DNA from 3 places in the Streptomyces lunalinharesii genome. Region 3 is predicted to be linked to each of the others. Evidence: riboswitches for the same ligand, from Rfam matches in the RefSeq annotation. Region 3 holds a riboswitch; each other region holds the start of a gene.

Region 1 (3,271 bases), on a different contig from region 3:
TAGGCGGCCAGCATGATCCGCTCGGAGATGCGGGTGGACAGCTCCCGGGCCTCGGCCGAGTCGAACGGCAGCTGGAGCCGGAAGAAGACGTCCTGCAATCCCATCAGGCCCAGACCGACCGGCCGCCAGCGGGAGTTGGAGGCGGCGGCCTGCTCGGTCGGGTAGAAGTTGATGTCCACGACCCGGTCGAGGAAGGTCACGGCGGTGCGGACGGTGGCGTCCAGCCGCTCCCAGTCCATCTCGCCGTCCGTGCCCAGGTGCGCGGCGAGGTTGACCGACCCGAGGTTGCAGACCGCGGTCTCGCCGTCGTCGGTGACCTCCAGGATCTCCGTGCACAGGTTGGAGGAGTGCACGACCCGGCCGGGCTCCGCGGTCTGGTTGGCGGTGCGGTTGGCGGCGTCCTTGAACGTCATCCAGCCGTTGCCGGTCTGCGCCAGGGTGCGCATCATCCGGGAGTACAGCACCCGGGCGGGCACCTGCTTGAGGGCCTTGCCCGCGGCCTCCGCGGCCCGGTAGGCGGCGTCGAACTCCGCGCCCCACAGGTCGACGAACTCGGGCACGTCGGACGGGGAGAACAGCGACCAGTCGGCGTCCGTCTCGACCCGGCGCATGAACTCGTCCGGGATCCAGTGCGCGATGTTGAGGTTGTGGGTCCGGCGGGCCTCCTCGCCGGTGTTGTCCCGCAGCTCCAGGAACTCCTCGATGTCGGCGTGCCAGGTCTCCAGGTAGACGCAGGCCGCGCCCTTGCGGCGGCCGCCCTGGTTGACCGCGGCCACCGACGCGTCCAGGGTGCGCAGGAACGGCACGATGCCGTTGGAGTGCCCGTTGGTGCCGCGGATCAGCGAACCGCGGGCACGGATCCGGGAGTACGACAGACCGATCCCACCGGCGTGCTTGGAGAGCCGGGCCACCTGGTGGTAGCGGTCGTAGATGGAGTCCAGCTCGTCCAGCGGGGAGTCCAGCAGGTAGCAGGAGGACATCTGCGGGTGCCGGGTGCCGGAGTTGAAGAGCGTGGGGGAGGACGGCAGGTAGGACAGCGTGCTGGTCAGCCGGTACAGCTCGGCGACGTCCGCCAGCGCCCGCAGCGAATCGTCCTCGGCGAGGCCGCAGGCCACCCGCAGCAGGAAGTGCTGGGGCGTCTCGATGACCTTGCGGGTGATGGGGTGCCGCAGCAGGTAGCGCGACTGCAGGGTGCGCAGCCCGAAGTACCCGAACCGGTCGTCGGCGCCGGCCTCCAGGGCCCCGTCCACCAGCGCGTCCAGCTGCACCGCGTGGCCGCGCACGAACTCCGCGGTGACGTCGGCGATCAGGCCCTCCTGGTGGCCGACCGCGATCGAGGTCGCGAAGGAGGTGGCGCCCTGGCCGGCGGCCTCCTCGGCGATGGCGAGGGTGAGCAGGCGCGCCGCGAGCCGGGAGTACTGCGGCTCGTCGGCGATCAGTCCGGCCGCGGCCTCGGTCGCCAGCGCGCGCAGTTCCGCTTCGTCGGAGCCGGGGTGCCGGCCGCGCAGCGCGGCGGCGGCCACCTTGCCGGGGTCGGTCGCGGTCAGGTCGGCGGTCAGCTCGGTCAGCGTCCGCAGCAGGGCGACGCCCGGTCCGTCCTCGTGCGCGGGAGGTGCGGCCACCGCGGACTGCACGACCTCGGCGTCTGACGCGGGCTCCGTTGGCGCGATGGTCACCTGATGCTCTCCCTCACTCGGCGGGGGCCGGGAGGGACGGCGGTGCGACGGCAGCCGCGCGGGCAGGGCGACACCCCGCGGTGACCGGGGTGCGCGGGTCGGCCGCGCGGCGTCCATCAGCCCATCCCTCGGGGCCCGGACGTATCGACGCCGCACCGATGGCGGTGCGGACGTGCCGTCGGCAGGTCCTCGGACTCGGGAGCGCACCGCCGAACCCTTGGGAACGGGCCGTGGAACGCGCTCTCACACCGTTGCGGGACAGTCCCGGATTTGCACCGGATTCCCCTGCGGCGACAGCGAGGAAGAGCATACATCTTGTGCTGCTCCCCGCATGCACCCCCACATCTTGTGTCGCTCCGGCATACCATTCCCGCAGGTATGCGAAGGGCGGGGCCGCCCGGACCCCGCCGGAACGCGGTCGTGAAGGCGTTCCACGGCCCTCAGCACAGCTCTCGGGCGAACGCCCACAGCGTCACCCCGGGCACCGGAATCCAGTCCCGCTGCGCCGCCCGCGCGAACCCCAGCCGGCGGTAGAGCCGGTGCGCCGGCAGCAGCTGCGGCTGGCTCGACAGCACCATCGCGCGCAGCCCCGACTCCCGGGCGCGCGCCAGGCACGCCCGCACCAGCGCCGCCCCGACGCCGTGCCCGCGCCCCTCGCCCCGCACCGCCAGCATCCGGAACTCGCCCTCCCCGGGCCCGGCCAACTCCGCGTACGGGCTCCCGTGCGGCGCGAACGTCACCGCCCCCAGCACCGCCCCGTCCGCCCCGCCCGCGGCCACCAGCACCTCGGCGTGCTCCGCCCGGTGCGCCACCGCCCGCAGTACCGCCGCGTACGGATCGTCCGCCCCGCCGGCCAACAGCCCGTCGGCCAGGTACACCTCGGTCACTAAGTCGCCGACCGCCTCGTACTCCGCCGGGCGGACGGGCCTGATGGTGATGTCCATGGAGGCAGTGTGCCGACGACCGGGCGGCCGGTGGGGAGTTTCGCTGATGGTGATCACGAAGTGACTGTCGGTGGTGTCCACTATCGTCGGTTCCACGTTCCCTGCTCCGTCCGTTGAAAGAAGGGAGAAGCCCTCATGACCGCGCTCGCCAGCCCGCTGCACATCATGGAGACCGAGCATTTTGAAGAGGTCGCCCGGATACTCGCCCGCCTGGAAAAAGGCGCTCGGTTGGAGTTCATCGACGGGAAAATCAGGAGCAGGGCTGTGCCGGACGGGGACCACGGTCGGATCATCGAATGGCTGACGCGGCTCTGCATCCAGGCGCGCCCTGAACTGTGGCTCTATCCGGACCAGGGACTGAAAGTGCAGGCGTATCGCGGCGGCAGGGCCCGCCCGGACGGTGTGCTCGCGCCTAGTGGCGCCTTCGTCGGCCAGGGTGAATGGGCCGATCCCGAACCGGTGCTGATGGTCGTTGAGGTCACTTCGTACGACTCTGACTCGGGCACGCGCGACCGGGTGGAGAAGCCTCGCGCGTACGCGGAGACCGGCATCCCTCTCTACCTGTTGATCGACCGCGAAGCCTGCGAGGTGACGCTCTACAGCGAGCCCGACGACGGCCGTTACGAGAACATCCACACCGTGCCGTACGGC
Region 2 (3,271 bases), on a different contig from region 3:
GCTTCGCCGGGTCCATCGAGGAGATCGCCGCGTACTCGTCGAGCAGCTGCTCGAGCCGGGCGATGTCACCGTAGGAGTCCGCGCGGGCCATCGGCGGCACCAGGTGGTCGACGAGCGTGGCATGCACCCGCCGCTTGGCCTGGGTGCCCTCGCCCGGGTCGTTGACCAGGAACGGGTAGACGAGCGGCAGGTCGCCGAGCGCCGCGTCCGGACCGCAGGCGGCGGAGAGGCCGGCGTTCTTGCCGGGCAGCCACTCCAGGTTGCCGTGCTTGCCGAGGTGAACCATGGCGTCGGCGCCGAACCCGCCGTCGGCGGTGGGGGCGGCGATCCAGCGGTAGGCCGCCAAGTAGTGGTGCGAGGGCGGCAGATCGGGGTCGTGGTAGATCGCGATCGGGTTCTCGCCGAAGCCGCGCGGCGGCTGGATCAGTATCAGCAGGTTGCCGCGGCGCAGGGCGGCCAGCACGATGTCGCCCTCGGGGTTGCGGCTGCGGTCGAGGAACATCTCGCCCGGCGGCGGGCCCCAGTGCTCCTCCACCGACTCCCGCAGCTCCTGCGGCAGCGTGGCGTACCAGCGGCGGTAGTCGGCGGCCGGGATGCGGACCGGGTTGCGGGCCAACTGCTCCTCGGTCAGCCACTCCTGGTCGTGGCCGCCGGCCTCGATGAGGGCGTAGATCAACTCGTCGCCGTCGCCGGACGCGAGGCCGGGCACCGGCTCGGTGCCGAAGTCGTAGCCCTCGGCCTGAAGGCGGCGCAGCAGCGCGACGGCGCTCGCCGGGGTGTCCAGACCGACCGCGTTGCCGATCCGGGAGTGCTTGGTGGGGTACGCCGACAGCACCAGCGCCAGCCGCTTCTCGGCGGCCGGGATGTGGCGCAGCCGGGCGTGCCGGACGGCGATGCCGGCGACCCGGGCGGCGCGCTCGGCGTCGGCGACGTACACCGGCAGCCCGTCCTCGTCGATCTCCTTGAACGAGAACGGCACGGTGATCAGGCGCCCGTCGAACTCCGGCACGGCGATCTGCGAGGCGGCGTCGAGCGGGGAGACGCCCTCGTCGTTCTCCTCCCAGGCCGCGCGCGCCCCGGTCAGGCAGAGCGCCTGCAGGATCGGCACGTCCAGGGCGGTCAGCGCACCCGCGTCCCAGGACTCGTCGTCGCCGCCCGCGGAGGCTTCGGCGGGCTTGGTGCCGCCCGCGGCCAGCACGGTGGTGACGATGACGTCGGCGGCGCGCAGCTCCTCGATCAGCTCCGGCTCGGGGGCCCGCAGCGACGCGACGTACAGCGGCAGCGAACGGCCGCCGGCGCGCTCGACCTGGTCGCACAGGTCGTGGATGAAGCGGGTGTTGCCGCTCATGTGGTGGGCGCGGTAGTAGAGCACCGCCACGGTCGGGCCGGCCGCCTCCGACGCCGGACGCTCCAGCGGGCCCCAGGACGGGGCGGCCGCGGGCGGCTCGAAGCCGTGGCCGCTGAGCAGGACGGTGTCGCTGAGGAAGCAGGCCAGCTGGGAGAGGTTGGCCGGACCGCCGTGCGCGAGGTAGGCGTGCGCCTCGGCCGCGATGCCGACCGGAACCGTGGACGCCTCCATGAGCTGGGCGTCGGGGGCCTGTTCGCCGGTGAGCACGACGACCGGGCGGTGCTGGTCCGCGGCCAGCAGCACGTCCAGGCCGTCCTGCCAGGCGCGGATGCCGCCGAGCAGCCGGACGACGACGAGGTCGGTGCCCTCGAGAAGTCCGGGGAGTTCGGCGACGTCGAGTCGGGCGGGGTTGGCGAGCCGGTACGGCACGGGGCCGGTGGCCGCCCGTGCGCTGAGCAGATCGGTGTCGGACGTCGACAGCAGCAGGATCACGGCGCAGCCCTTCCTCGGGGTGTCCACGCCCCGGGTGGTCGTATGGACGGCGGGAGTTCCTGGCTCACCCGGCGGTGGCCGGGTTCACAGTGGCGGGACCGCGCCGGATTCTCACCGGGCTTCCTCCCTTGGCGCCGTCGCTGGCGTCCGGCGGGTCAGCCGACCCGCCGACCTGCATAGTAAGGGCTGCGGCCGGACCGCGGGAGCGGGCCTTTCGGAGCCGCCCTCCACGCCCCCTCGCCACGGTTCCGGGCGAAACCGACGTAGGTATGCTCGCCGCCATGCCGCCCTCCCCTGCACCACGCCCCGACCGGGCCGAACCGCCCGTTCGGGACCGCGGTGACGCCTGCCCGGGAGCGCTGCGGCTGCACTCCGCAGCCGACGGGAACCTGGCCCGAGTGCGGCTTCCCGCCGGGGACTTGACGGTCCGCCAGGCCACGGCTCTGGCGGACGCCGCGGAACGCCTCGGCGACGGGCACCTCTCGCTCACCTCCCGCGGCAACGTCGAACTGCGCGGCCTGCCCGACGACTGTGGCCGGCACCTCGCCGACCTCCTCGCCGACGCCGGGCTGCTGCCCTCCGTACGCCATGAGCGGATCCGCAACGTGCTGGCCTCTCCGCTGGCCGGACTGGACCGGCACACCCCCGCCGACGTGCGGTTGTGGGCCCGGAGCCTGGACGCGCTGCTCTGCGCGAGCGACGCCGCGACGGGACTTTCGGGCCGCTTCCTGTTCGTCCTCGACGACGGTCGGGGCGACGTGGCCGGCCTGGGCGGCGATGTGACCTTGCTCGCAGAATCCGGCCGGCAGGACCCGCCGGCCGCCGGGTACGCGCCGGGCGCCGCGTCCGGGTGGGGAGCGCTGCTCCGGGTCGGCGACGACCGGGCGGCGCTGCGGATCGCGGCGGACGACGTCCCGCGGGCGGCCCTGATAGCCGCCGAGGTCTTCCTGACCGCCGCCGCGGAGCGCGGCGGCGGCGCCTGGCGTATCCGTGAGCTGCCCGCCGCACGACCGCTGACCGCCCAGGAGGTGCAGCGTGCGCTGCGGGCCGCGGGCATCGCCGCGGAGCACGTGGAGCGTTGGGACGCCCTGGCCCCGGGGCCGGCCGCGCCCTTCGCCGACGCCACCGCCCCCGGCCCGGTCGAGGGGCCCGACGGTCGCCGGGCGCTGGCGGTCCTGGCGCCGCTCGGCCGGCTGACCGCGGCCCAGTGGCGGCTGCTGACCGGGATCGCCGCCGAGGACGGCGCCGGCGCACTGCGCCTCACGCCGTGGCGCGGCATCGTCGTCCCCGGCCTGGCCTGCGCGGCGGCGTCCCGGCGGCTGCGCGAACTCGGCGCCGCCGGCCTGATCACCGACCCGGCATCCCCCTGGCGCCGGGTGACGGCCTGCACCGGCCTGCCCGGCTGCGCCAAGTCCCGTACCGACGTGCGGA
Region 3 (3,271 bases):
TCCGGTGGACTTGGCGCTCCAGCGGTGTTCGACCTTGGCCAGGCGCCAGTAGGTCAGGGCGCAGGCCCAGACGACGACGAACAGGCCGACGATGAAGTAGCCGACGTTGTTGAGGTCGAGGGCGGAGACCCAGTCGGTGACGCCGTCCCGCCAGCCGAGGTCGTCGTGCAGGACGCCGACGAGTTCGATGGTGCCGATGACGAAGGCGACCGCGATGGACAGCCCGGTGATGGTGAGGTTGTAGTAGACCTTGCGCACGGGGTTGGCGAAGGCCCAGTTGTAGGCGAAGTTCATGAAGGTGCCGTCGAGGGTGTCGAACAGGCTCATTCCCGCCGCGAACAGCAGGGGCAGGCAGAGGATCGCGTACCAGGGCAGGCCCGCGGCGGCGCCGGATCCGGCCATGACCATCAAGGCCACCTCAGTGGCGGTGTCGAATCCCAGGCCGAACAGCACGCCGACCGGGTACATCTGCCCGGGGCGCTTGATGGACCTGGTCAGGCGGCCCAGGATCCGGTTCATGAACCCGCGGTTGGCGAGGTGCTTCTCCAACTCGTGCTCGTCGAACTGCCCGGCGCGCATGGCCTTGAAGACCCGGTGGATGCCGGCCAGTGCAACCAGGTTGAGGGCGGCGATGAGGTACAGGAACGTGCCCGAGAGGCTGGTGCCGATGACGCCGAGGGTGAAGCGGGTGCCTGAGTTCTCGTCGACGAGGGTGCCGGCGACCTTCGCGCCGGCGGCGATGAGACCGGCCAGTGCCAGTACGAGGGAGGAGTGACCGAGGGCGAACCAGAAGCCCACGGAGATGGGGCGTTGGCCGTCGGCCATGAGTTTGCGGGTGGTGTTGTCGATGGCGGCGATGTGGTCCGCGTCGAACGCGTGCCGCATGCCCAACGTGTATGCGGTGATGCCGAGTCCGACGCCGAAGACCTGCTTGCCGACGGTGTAGTGGTGCGGCGCGACCAGGGTGACCAGGATGGCGAAGGCCACCACGTGCAGGGCGGCGATCGCCGCGAACAGGACCCCCGTGCGTATCCAGTCCGAGCGCTGCCAATGCGGCGGGAGGGTGGATCCGGCGGAGTGCGGCTTCGGGGAGTTTTCCAGCAGGGGCATATCAGGCAGCCTCTCCAGCACCTCGTGGATGGGTCGTCATGCGGTGCCGTGGCCGGTCTCCTGGCTTACGGGTCAAGCGTCCGCGCACCCGCCTTCCCGGGCACGTGATGCCCAGTGGCGCCCGCCGTTCTGGGCGGGAGTGGTAAGAGGACTTCCCGATCACAGTGGCGAGGGCCGCTCCGGTTCCGCACCGGTCTTCCCGAACACCACGGCGGCAAAAACGGTAGGCCGGTAATCGCCCCTCGACAACCTTGCGCAGTTGCGTAAGCTGTGCAACCAGGGGGCGCGTGCGCGCACAAGAGGGCGCACCTTTGAGCCAGCTGTGCACCTCACGACTCACGAAGTGGTCGAAGTGCGCATATCGCTCAACGAGGCGGTCGGGGAGGCCAGTTCAAGGGGACCTCCGCGCCGACGTCCGGACTCCGGCTGGTCCGGCTGGTCCGGCTGGTCCGGCAGCGTGGCGGGGAGGAGACCGGGACGGGGCGGGGGGCAGCCGTCGCCTGCGCTCCACTGCCGCCGTGCCGCCCGGCCGTCCTGCCGCCTCGCGGTCCGTCCTACCGTCTGCCGCCCTGCCGCCCTGCCGCCCTGCGTTCCACCGGGTCGTCGCCCGGTCACGCCATGAGGGCGAACATCACCGCCATGCCCAGGCCCATGGCCGCATGGCAGGCCGGATCGAGCGCACCGCCGACGTGGCGTACGGCCGCCTCCGAACCGTCCGCGCGGCCGGATCGCGCCACGTCGAAGGCATGGGCCAACCAGCGCAGGGCCACTACCGCCAGGACTACGGCGAGCAGAACGGCGGCCAGGCGCTGGCCCGTGCCGGTGAGGTGCATCGTCGCGGCGCCGACGGATGCCGACATGTCCATTCCGGGCATGTCGGCCATGGCTCCCCCACCCCCGGTGGCCGTCATGCCGGAGGGGTCCATCGCGGCGACCATCCACGCCATCGCGCCCATCATCACGACGTGCGGCAGGGCGGCCAAGGACGCCTTCGCCCGGTGCGAGGCGTCGGCGCGGAACAGGGCCGCGCCGGCGAACCACAGGGCACCCGCGACGAAGAGCACGACTTGCGGCCCCGCCGGCAGGTCCATGCCCCACGGCCACACCATCGCGATCATCGCCAGTCCCATGGCGGCGTGCAGCAGGTGGTCCACCCGGTGGGTTGCGGGCTTGCCGGGGGCCAGGCCCGACCACAGGCCGTAGAGCGCGGGGAGGGCGAAGAGCGCGCTGAGCAGCCAGCGCAAGCCGGTCGCGGCGATCACGCGGCCGCCCCGAGGCGTCGCCGACGCACGGCATCGACCGTCAAGTCCACGATGAGGAAGGCCAGTAGGGGCAGTCCGAACAGCGGGAGGAAGTAGCCGACCACGGCGATCACGACCACGGCCGGCGCCAGGACCGCTCCGGGTATCCGGCGCCAGGCACCGCGCGCGGGTGCCCGCCCGAAGGAGGGACCGCCCGAGCGGGTGGGCCGGCGCAGCCACCACATCCGGTACCCCCAGAGGACCATGGCGATCAGGCCGACGGCGAGCAGGGCCAGGGCGATCTGGTTGGCCAGGCCGAACAGCAGACCCATGTGGGCGTCGATGCCCCAGCGGGTCAGCTTGGCCAGGACGGGGTAGTCGGCGAACTTCAGTTTCGCGGTCACCTCGCCCGTGGCGGGATCGACGGCCACCGAGTCCTGACGCTCCGGCCAGGAACGGGTGTTCTCCTTGACGACGTACGCCGATCCGCTTGCGGTGGGCGGTGTGATGACGAGCAGTCCCCGCAACCCGGCGTCGTGCGCGGCGGCGGCCACCGCGTCGATGCCGACGTCCTTCGCGCCGGTGGTCGCGTGCGTGCCGTGGCCGCCCGACGGATGGGCCGTGGACACGGCCGGGGTGCTGCCGCCGAGCGCGTCCTGGAGCGCGCCGATGCTGGCTCCGGCGTGCTGCGACCAGGTCATGCCGGTGGCGGACAGGCCCAGCAGGCCGATCGAGGCCCACAGGCCGACCACCCCGTGCCAGGACAGCGTGCGGCGCCGCCCCTTGGCACCACCGCGCGGCAGCAGAACCCGGCGCAGCCGCTGCCGGGTGCGGGGCGCCCCGAGCCACAGGGCGAGCCCACCCAGCACCTCGACCCACAGCCAACTGGCGGCCAGTTCACTGTAGTTGCGGCCGAAGTC

The links. Region 3 has a riboswitch for cobalamin ahead of nicT (Nickel transporter NicT). Riboswitches for the same ligand answer to the same signal wherever they lie in the genome.
Region 1: another riboswitch for cobalamin. It lies ahead of ABD385_RS13800 (ribonucleoside-diphosphate reductase subunit alpha); the one in region 3 lies ahead of nicT (Nickel transporter NicT).
Region 2: another riboswitch for cobalamin. It lies ahead of cobN (cobaltochelatase subunit CobN); the one in region 3 lies ahead of nicT (Nickel transporter NicT).

What each region holds. Positions count from the first base shown of each region.
Region 1 covers NZ_BAAARK010000007.1:115,269-118,539, reverse strand. The annotation lists gene ABD385_RS13800 (ribonucleoside-diphosphate reductase subunit alpha) at 1-1,676, opposite strand, end outside; cobalamin riboswitch at 1,840-1,992, opposite strand; gene ABD385_RS13795 (GNAT family N-acetyltransferase) at 2,117-2,620, opposite strand; gene ABD385_RS13790 (Uma2 family endonuclease) at 2,756-3,271, shown strand, end outside.
Region 2 covers NZ_BAAARK010000005.1:112,521-115,791, forward strand. The annotation lists gene cobN (cobaltochelatase subunit CobN) at 1-1,840, opposite strand, end outside; cobalamin riboswitch at 1,875-2,024, opposite strand; gene cobG (precorrin-3B synthase) at 2,110-3,271, shown strand, end outside.
Region 3 covers NZ_BAAARK010000006.1:307,149-310,419, forward strand. The annotation lists gene nicT (Nickel transporter NicT) at 1-1,110, opposite strand, end outside; cobalamin riboswitch at 1,144-1,336, opposite strand; gene ABD385_RS12780 (DUF5134 domain-containing protein) at 1,722-2,372, opposite strand; gene ABD385_RS12785 (PepSY-associated TM helix domain-containing protein) at 2,369-3,271, opposite strand, start outside.